DNA from 2 places in the Nonomuraea sp. NPDC001636 genome. Region 2 is predicted to be linked to the other one. Evidence: riboswitches for the same ligand, from Rfam matches in the RefSeq annotation. Region 2 holds a riboswitch; the other holds the start of a gene.
What was found. A riboswitch is a leader RNA that binds a small molecule or an ion and turns the genes downstream of it on or off. The one in region 2 is predicted to bind cyclic di-AMP.
Positions count from the first base shown of each region.

Region 1: it holds a riboswitch for cyclic di-AMP, as region 2 does, so the genes downstream of both, ABT158_RS06855 (CHAP domain-containing protein) here and ABT158_RS11145 (CHAP domain-containing protein) in region 2, are expected to answer to the same signal.

Region 1 is NZ_JBEOZT010000002.1:679,479-684,141, forward strand. It holds gene ABT158_RS06845 (aldo/keto reductase) at 1-779, shown strand, start outside; gene ABT158_RS06850 (Gfo/Idh/MocA family protein) at 799-1,752, shown strand; cyclic di-AMP (ydaO/yuaA leader) riboswitch at 1,870-2,007, shown strand; gene ABT158_RS06855 (CHAP domain-containing protein) at 2,021-2,716, shown strand; gene ABT158_RS06860 (class I SAM-dependent methyltransferase) at 2,772-3,590, opposite strand; gene ABT158_RS06865 (YciI family protein) at 3,746-4,183, shown strand; gene ABT158_RS06870 (RNA polymerase sigma factor) at 4,229-4,663, shown strand, end outside.
Region 2 is NZ_JBEOZT010000004.1:309,412-314,074, reverse strand. It holds gene ABT158_RS11160 (Tm-1-like ATP-binding domain-containing protein) at 1-402, opposite strand, end outside; gene ABT158_RS11155 (nuclear transport factor 2 family protein) at 413-910, opposite strand; gene ABT158_RS11150 (TetR/AcrR family transcriptional regulator) at 1,008-1,556, shown strand; gene ABT158_RS11145 (CHAP domain-containing protein) at 1,608-2,324, opposite strand; cyclic di-AMP (ydaO/yuaA leader) riboswitch at 2,339-2,475, opposite strand; gene ABT158_RS11140 (luciferase domain-containing protein) at 2,736-3,083, opposite strand; gene ABT158_RS11135 (glycosyl hydrolase family 18 protein) at 3,326-4,663, shown strand, end outside.

The DNA of each region.
Region 1 (4,663 bases), on a different contig from region 2:
AGCTCGGCTTCGGCGTCTGGCAGGTCTCTGCCGACGACGCCGAGCACGCGGTGACGACCGCGCTGCGCGCCGGATACCGGCACGTCGACACCGCCGCCGCCTACGAGAACGAGGAGGGCGTCGGCCGGGCCGTGCGCGCCGCCGGGGTGCCACGGGAGAAGGTGTTCGTCACCACCAAGCTGTGGAACGGCGACCACGGGCGCGCCGAGCAGGCCTTCGACGAGAGCCTGGCCCGCCTGGGCCTCGACTACGTAGATCTTTTCCTGATTCACTGGCCGGTCCCGGAGCAGGACAGGTACGTGCAGGCCTGGCGGGCGCTGGAGAAGATCTATCGGGACGGCCGGGCCAAGGCCATCGGGGTCTCCAACTTCACGGTCGCCACCCTGACCCGGCTGATGGAGGAGACCGACATCACGCCGTCGATCAACCAGATCGAGCTCCACCCGTACTTCCAGCAGCGCGAGATGCGGGCCTTCCACGAGGCCAACGGCATCCTGACCGAGGCGTGGAGCCCGCTCGGGCAGGGCAAGGGGCTGCTGGCCGACCCGGCGCTGCGCGTGCTGTCGGAGAAGTACGGCAAGACGCCCGCCCAGATCGTGCTCCGCTGGCACCTGCAGCTCGGCAACGTGGTGATCCCCAAGTCGGTCACGCCGTCGCGGATCGAGGAGAACATCGACGTGTTCGACTTCATCCTCGACACCGAGGACATGGCGGCCATCGGCGCGATGAACGCGGGGCGGCGGATCGGGCCCGACCCCGACTCGTTCAACCTGACCTGAGCGCTCTACGATCTCGGTCGTGCGAGATTTCACCTGGGGAATAGCGGCGACCGGCGGCATCGCGCGTACCGTGGGGTCGGCCATCGTGGCCGAGCCCGGCATGCGGGTGGCCGCCGTCGGCTCGCGGAGCCCGCTCAGGGCGCGGGCGCTGGCCGACGAGCTGGGCGCGGAGTCGGCCTACGGCTCCTACGAGGCCCTGTGCGCCGATCCGGCCGTCGACGCGATCTACGTCGCCACGCCGCACGCCCAGCACCTGGAGGTGGCCGAGGCCGCCATCGCGGCGGGCAAGTCGGTGCTGTGCGAGAAGCCGCTGGCGGCCGACGTGGCCGACGCCGAGCGCATGGTGGCGCTGGCCCGCGCGGCCGGGGTCTTCCTCATGGAGGCCATGTGGATGCGCTTCAACCCGCTCATCCAGCAGGTGGCGGCCGATCCGCGCTTCGGTGAGATCCGGTCGGTGCGGGCCTCGTTCGGCTTCGCGCTGCCCTATGACCCCGCCCACCGGCTGTGGGCGCCGGAGCTGGGCGGCGGGGCCCTGCTCGACCTGGGAATCTACCCGTTCGGGCTGGCCCAGCTGCTGCTCGGCATGCCCGCGGAGCTGCGCATGGCCGGCTCGCTGGCGCCCAGCGGGGTCGACGCCGAGGCCGGCGGGCTGCTGCTGTACCCAGGCGGGCGGCGGGCGCTGGTGGACGTCTCGCTGCTGGCGCATCATGCCAACGACGCGAGCGTGGTGGGCACGTCGATGCGGGCCGACATCCTGGCGCCGTTCTGGGCGCCGCGGCGGGTGCTGCTGTCGGGGCCGTCGATGGAGACGGAGGAGCTGGTGCTCGACCCGGCCGACAACGGTTACGCGGGCGAGCTGCGCGAGGTGCGCACGGCCACGATCGAGGGCCGCACGGAGAGCGCGATCATGCCCCTTGACGAATCCCTTGCCATGATGGGGCTTCTGGCCGAAGCGCGGGCGCAACTCTCCTAGCTGGACCTTTAGCCACTTGCCTGACTCTTGCCCGATGTATTACCTTGTGGGGCATCTCGCGGCAGACGTCCGGTTTGTCCGGCTTTGTCCAACCATCGCACGACATTTCACAGGATCGTCCTGTGACCGCTGAATCCGCCTCCGGGCGGAACCGGGGACCCACGTCCTTTGGGGTGAATCGGCACTTCGGTGCCGTAGGGCAGCTTCCACGTCCGAACCCGTCAGCTAACCCGGTAAGCGGCATGGAAGCAAGGAGTTAATGCCCTCGATGGCCAAGCACCGTCCCATCCGTGCCCCGAAGATCACCTACGCCCACGCCGCGCTCGGCGCGGCCATCCTCGCCTCCGCCATCGGCGGCCACGCCACCGCCGCCGCCGCCGACAGCGCCGGCCCGGCCGCCGCGGCCGGCCACTCGGCCGTCGCGCCGCAGGCCGCCGCCCAGACCCGCAAGGCGGAGGAGACCCAGGTCAACGTCACCGCCCAGCAGGTCCTGGCGATGGCCAAGGCCCAGGTCGGCACCTCCGAGAACGCCTACGGCGGCGGCACCAAGTTCCAGAAGTGGTACGCCGACTCCCAGCGCGCCGCCGAGACCATCGCCCGCGACGGCGGCACCCGCGCCATGTACCTGAATGCCCCCTGGTGCTCGATCTTCGTCTCCTGGGTCGGCGAGCAGACCGGCGCCCGGCCGCAGGTCGGCTGGGACGCCTGGACCGTCGCCCACGCCAAGTGGTTCGCCGCCAACGACCGCTGGGGCGCCGAGGCCAGGCCCGGCGCGGTGGTCTTCTTCTCCTGGGGCGGCAGCAAGAGCCTGGACGCCATCCAGCATGTCGGCTTCGTCGTCAAGGACAACGGCGACGGCACCATCTCCACGATCGAGGGCAACACCGGCAACGGCAAGGTCGAGGAGCGCGTCCGTCCGAAGTCGCAGGTCGTCGGCTACGGCTACCCGCAGTACGCCAGCTGACCTCCGCGCCGCTCCGAGCGCGCGTCCCGCACGAGGGGCGCGCGCTCGCCGCGTCTCAGGGCCGGACCGCCACCAGCGAGTAGAGGATCGGCAGGTGCGAGTCCCCGAACGGGAACCGGTACCGGCCGTCCGGGCCCTCGGGCAGCAGGCCGCGCGGGTCGAGGTCGGTCTCGACGTGCTCGCCCAGCTCGGCCACCGTGAACCCGGCCCGCGCCGCCGCCGTGACGATCTCGCCCACCGAGTACGGGTACTCGACCGCCTCGTGCGTCTCGGTCACCACCGCGGCGTCGGCGTACGTGCCGGTCACCGTCTCCCGGTGGGCCTGGCCGCCGCCGTAGGGCCAGTCGGCCACCAGCGGGTCGAGCGAGGCCACCGTCTGGTAGGCCGGATGCAGGTCGACCAGCACCAGCCGCCCGCCCGGCCGCAGCGCCATGGCCGCGCCGCGCATCCAGCCGTCCAGGTCGCCGATCCAGCACAACACGCCGTACGTGGCCACCGCCACGTCGAAGCCGCCGGCCAGCTCCGCCGGCAGCCGCTGCGTGTCGGCCTCCACGAACGTGGCCGCCAGCCCGGCCCTGGCCGCCAGGTCGCGGGCGCGCGCGACCGCCACCGGGGAGAAGTCGACGCCGGTCACCCGCGCACCGAGACGTGCCCAGCTCAGCGTGTCCAGGCCGAAGTGGCACTGCAGGTGGAGCAGGTCCCGGCCGGCGACGTCGCCGGCCAGGCGGCGTTCGAGCGGGTAGAGGGTCTGCCGGCCGGCGAGGAAGGCGTCGACGTCGTAGAACCGGTCGGCCGCGGTGGAGCCGTGGACGCGGGCGCGCTCGTCCCACAGGGCCCGGTTGGGGACGGAGGCGTCTGGTGCGGGTCGGGGCATGGGGCGAGGATGGCACATCGGCCACCCGCCCGCACGACCGGTACGGTGCCCTGGAAGCGGACGGCCCGCGCCCGCGTGTCGATCCGGCCGGCGCCCGTTCGACGCTTCGGCGAGGCCGGCTCCGCCCCGGGGCCGCGGACGGAAGGGACGGCAGGATGAAATTCATGATCGTCGGCAAGGCCAACGGGGAGACCGAGGCCGGGGCGCTGCCCAGCCAGGAGCTCGTCGACAACATGCACGCCTACAACGAGGCGCTGGCCAAGGCCGGGGTGCTGCTGGCCGCCGAAGGGCTCTACCCGAGCTCGCAGGGCGCGCAGATCGCCTACAGCGGCGGCCGGGCCACGGTGATCGACGGCCCGTTCGCCGAGGCCAAGGAGCTGATCGCGGGGTTCTGGCTGATCCAGGTGAAGTCCAGGGAGGAGGCTCTGGAATGGGCCATGCGCGTGCCCGTCCCGGAGGGCTATGACGGGATCGGCCTGGACGTGTGGCGAGTGTACGACGCCTCCGACGCGCCCGACGCGGCCTCGTCCGACCCGGCGGAGGTCGAGCGGGAGAGGGCCATGCGCCGGCGTCTGGGCGGGCGGGAGAGCTGACCTCGGCTTGCGGACCCCGGACGGTGCTGGTGTCATGAGCCGGTGATGGCTTCCGACACCCACCGGGCGATCGAGGCGGTCTGGCGGATCGAGGCGCCCCGGCTCATCGCCGGCCTGGCCGGGCTGGTCCGCGACGTCGGCCTGGCCGAGGAGCTGGCCCAGGACGCGCTGGTCGCGGCCCTGGAGCAGTGGCCGGAATCGGGCGTGCCACGCAACCCGGGCGCCTGGCTGATGACGGTGTCCAAACGCCGCGCCGTCGACCTGATCCGCCGGAACGAGCGCATGTCCCGCAACCTGGCCGAGCTGGGCCACCGGCTGGAGACCGCCGTGGAGCCGCCCGAGCCCGACGAGATCGAGGACGACCTGCTGCGGCTGGTCTTCACCGCCTGCCATCCGGCGCTGTCGATGGAGGCGCGGGTGGCCCTGACGCTGCGGGTGCTCGGCGGCCTGAGCACCGACGAGATCGCCCGCGCGTTCCTG
Region 2 (4,663 bases):
GGCCGAGACGTCGCCGCTGACCATGGTCGAGACGAGCAGCTTGGGCAGGCCGACGGGCAGCGCCCGCATGACGGCGGCGGCGATGGAGGAGCCGCCGCTGCCGCCGAGCGCGAGCACGCCGCTCAGCTCGCCGCGGGCGTGCAGGTCCTTGGCCAGGGCGGTGGCCCCGGCCGCCATGGCCGCGAGCGCGGCGCCGCGGTCGCCGGCGCTCCTGAGCCGGTCGAGGCCGGTGCCCGCGGCCCGCGCGACGGCCTCGGCGGGGACGTCGGCGGCCAGCGCGGGGGCGCCCATGACGCCGGTGTCCATGAGGACGACGCCCTGGCCGGCCCGGATGATCAGCTCGCGGACGAGGGCGTACTCCTCCCCCTTGGTGTCGAGGGTGCCCAGCAGCAAGACCGCCATGTCAGACCTCCTACGATCGGCCTTCCGACCTTACCCCGGCGATCTCGGCGTGGCGGATGCCGAGGACGTCCACGCCGTGCTCGGACGGCGGGCGGGAGCCGAAGATGCGGCGTTCCTCCTCGGCGATGGCGACGTCGTTGATGCTGGCCTCCCGGCGGCGCATCAGTCCGGAGGCGTCGAACTCCCACTGCTCGTTGCCGTAGCTGCGCCACCACTGGCCGGCGGCGTCGCGGGACTCGTACTGGAAGCGGACGGCGATGCGGTCGCCGGTGACCGCCCACAGCTCCTTGCGCAGGGCGTAGTCCAGCTCGCGGGCCCACTTGCGGCGCAGGAACTCCGCGATCTCGGCGCGGCCGGTGACGAACTCGCCGCGGTTGCGCCACACGGAGTCCTCGGTGTACGCGAGCGCGACGCGGTCGGGGTCGCGGGTGTTCCAGGCGTCCTCGGCGGCCTGGACCTTGATCCGGGCGGTCTCATCGGTGAACGGCGGGACGGGCGGGCGGGTCATGGGCTGTCCTCTCCGATCGAGAGAACGGTCGTTCTCCCGGGTTGTGCGCTAGCGTAGAGAACGATCGTTCTCCGCGGCAAGCACCTGGAGGGGTGTCATGGATCACGAGCAGCGGCTGCTGGACGCCGCGGGCGACCTGTTCTACCGCCGCGGCGTGCAGGCGGTCGGCATGGACGAGATCCGGGCCGCCTCCGGCGTCTCGCTGAAACGCCTCTACCAGTGTTTCCCGTCGAAGGAGGCGCTGGTCGTGGCCTATCTGCGGCGGCGCGACGAACGCTGGATGGCCTCGCTCACCGCGTACGTGGCCGACGCCGGCGACCGCATCCCGGCGGTCTTCGCGTGGCTGGAACGCTGGTTCGCCGAGGACGACTTCCGCGGCTGCGGGTTCGCCAACGCCTTCGCCGAGCTGGGCGCCGGTTCGGCCGCCGTCCGTACGGCGGTGCGCGAGCACAAGGAGCGCCTGCGCGCCTACCTGCGCTCGCTCGCCGAGGAGGCGGGCGCCGGGGACCCCGGCCTGCTCGCCGAGCAGCTGCTCACCCTGATCGACGGCGCCACGGTCACCGCGATGATCTCCGAGGAGCCGGGCGCGGCCCGCTCGGCCGGGCAGGCCGCGGCGGCCCTGGTCCACCGGCACCGGCGGCCCTGAAACGCGAAAGAGCGCACTCCCCGCAGGGAATGCGCTCTTGGCTCGGAAGGGTCAGGCGGCGTAGGACGGGTAGCCGTAGCCGACGACCTGCGAGGTCGGCCGGACACGCTGCTCGACCTTGCCGTTGCCGGTGTTGCCCTCGATCGTGGAGATCGTGCCGTCGCCGTTGTCCTTGACGACGAAGCCGACGTGCTGGATGTCGCTCAGGCTCTTGCTGCCGCTCCAGGAGAAGAAGACGACGGCGCCGGGCTTGGCCTCGGTGCCCCACCGGTTGTTGGCGGCGAACCACTTGGCGTGGGTCACGGTGTAGGCGTCCCAGCCGACCTGCGGGCGGGCGCCGGTCTGCTCGCCGACCCAGGAGACGAACATCGAGCACCAGGGGGCGTTCAGGTACATGGCGCGGTTGCCGCCGTCACGCGCGGCGGTCTCGGCGGCGCGCTGGGAGTCGGCGTACCACTTCTGGAACTTGGTGCCGCCGCCGTTGGCGTCCTCGGAGGTGCCGACCTGGGCGCGGGCCGTGGCCAGCACCTGGGCGGCGGTGACGTTGACCTTGCCCTTGGCGCTCTCGTCGGCGGCGCTGTTCTGCGCGACGCGCGGCTGGGCGGCCACGCCGGCGACCTTGGCGGTCTGGGTGGCGGTGTGGGCGGTGGCGGTGGTGTCGGCGTTCACTGCCGCGTGCGTGCCGAGCACGCCGGCGACGGCGGTCGTGCCGAGAGCGATCTTGGCGAGGTCGAGCTTGTAGGCACGGTGAAGACGGTGCTTGGCCATGAGGGTGTTACTCCTTGTGCTTCCGTGCCGCTTGCCGGGTTAGCTGACGGGTTCGGGCGGGAAGCTGCCCTACGGCACTCGGCGCCGATTCACCCCATTGGACACATGGGTCCCCGGTTCCGCGCACAGGCGGATTCAGCGGTCTCTTGGTCAGGCAAAGGGCTGACGCATCGTCTTCCCGGGCCCGGGAAAGGGCCTGAAGGTATATGTGCGACGCCCGGATGCGGTGATGTCCGCATCGATTCTGTACAACACGGGTCCCGCTTGGGTAATTCCCAGGCAATGCCATCCCTACCTGGGACGACTCCCCGTTCGGCTGTGTACAACCAAGCTACCCGGCGAGTAATTCCCGGGCAAATCACGGCAATGAATTCGACGCTGCGTGGGAGAGACGCTACGCACCGAATCGGTTCACGCCACGTGCGCCTTTATCGCCACGCTCGTGAGCGCCAGCAACAATTCCAGATCGGGCTCGGCGTCGACCTGTACGGCGACCCAGGCGCGGTCGCGGCAGGCATGGACCTGGTCGCACGCCCGCAGATAGGGCTCCAGGCGGCCGATGGCGGGGGCGGTGAGCCGTACGTGGATCTCGTCCCGGCCGGCCAGGCGCAGGATCTCGGTTCCGTGTACGGCGAAGGCGACCTGCTGACCGGTGCCGCTGACGTTCAGCGACGGCCAGGACCGTAACTCCGCGACCGCGCGGACCACGTAGGGCCCGCGTCGCGTGGGCGTCCGCCGCCAGGCGGAGATTCCTGCCACGCTCCAATGCTGAGCCACGGCTCACCCCGCCGTCAGCCCCCGTTCCTGAACCGTTATCCCCTCGTGAACGGGCGCATCCGGGGTCTGACCGGCACGATTACGGACACCTGACCGATACGTATTGACGCTCCCCCAGGCAGAAGCTACCGTCGATTCACAACTTAAAGGAAACTTTCCTAATAGTTTCCCCAGAAGTCTCCCATCCCACTCCCCACACACCCCCCAACGGATGTCGGAGCGACATGAAACACACCATTCTGAGCAAGGTCCTGGCGGGAATGGCGGCATTGGCCCTGCCCCTCACCGTGGCCGTGGCCGCCCCGGCGCTCGCCTCCACCAGCACGGTGGCGTACGCGGCGGCCTGGGCCCCGTGGACCGCCTACACGGCGGGCACGGTCGTCACCTACAACGGCGTCGACTACGTCTGCCTCCAGGCGCACACCTCCCAGCCCGGCTGGGAGCCGCCGAACGTGGCGGCGCTGTGGAAGGTCTCCGGTGGCGGCGGCAGCGACACGACCGCGCCCTCCGTGCCGGGCAACCTGCGCTCGACCAGCGTCACGGACACGAGCGTGGCCCTGGCCTGGAACGCCTCCACCGACAACGTGGCCGTGACCGGCTACGAGATCTACCGCGGCGGCACCCTGGTCACCACCGTCACGGGCACCACGTACAACGACACCGGCCTCACCGCGAACACCGCCTACAGCTACACCGTGCGGGCGCGTGACGCGGCCGGCAACCGCTCGGCCAACAGCAACCAGATCACCGCGACGACCACCGGCGGCGGTGGCGGCGACGACAAGACCCCGCCGACGGTGCCCGGCAGCCTGCGCTCGACCGGCGTCAGCAACAACAGCGTCTCGCTGGCCTGGAACGCCTCCACCGACAACGTGGCCGTGACCGGCTACGAGATCTACCGCGGCGGCACCCTGGTCACCACCGTCACGGGCACCACGTACAACGACACCGGCCTCAGCGCCAACACCTCCTACAACTACACCGTGCGCGCGCGTGACGCGGCGGGCAACCGCTCGGCCGACAGCAACCAGATCACCGCGACCACCACGGGCGGCGGCGGTGGCGGCGGCAACAAGGTGCTGGGCTACTTCGTCCAGTGGGGCATCTACCAGCGCGGCTACCACGTCAAGAACATCGACACCAGCGGCTCGGCGGCCAAGCTGACCCACATCAACTACGCGTTCGGCAACGTGCAGAACGGGCAGTGCACGATCGGCGACAGCTACGCCGACTACGACCGCTTCTACCAGGCGGGCGAGAGCGTCGACGGCGTCGCCGACACCTGGGACAACGGCGCGCTGCGCGGCAACTTCAACCAGCTGCGCAAGCTGAAGAAGAAGTACCCCAACCTGAAGGTGCTCTTCTCCTTCGGCGGCTGGACCTGGTCCGGCGGCTTCGGCCAGGCGGCCCAGAACCCGACGGCCTTCGCCGACTCCTGCTACAAGCTGGTGGAGGACCCCCGCTGGGCCGACGTCTTCGACGGCATCGACATCGACTGGGAGTACCCGAACGCCTGCGGCCTGACCTGTGACACCAGCGGCGCGGCGGCGTTCAAGAACGTG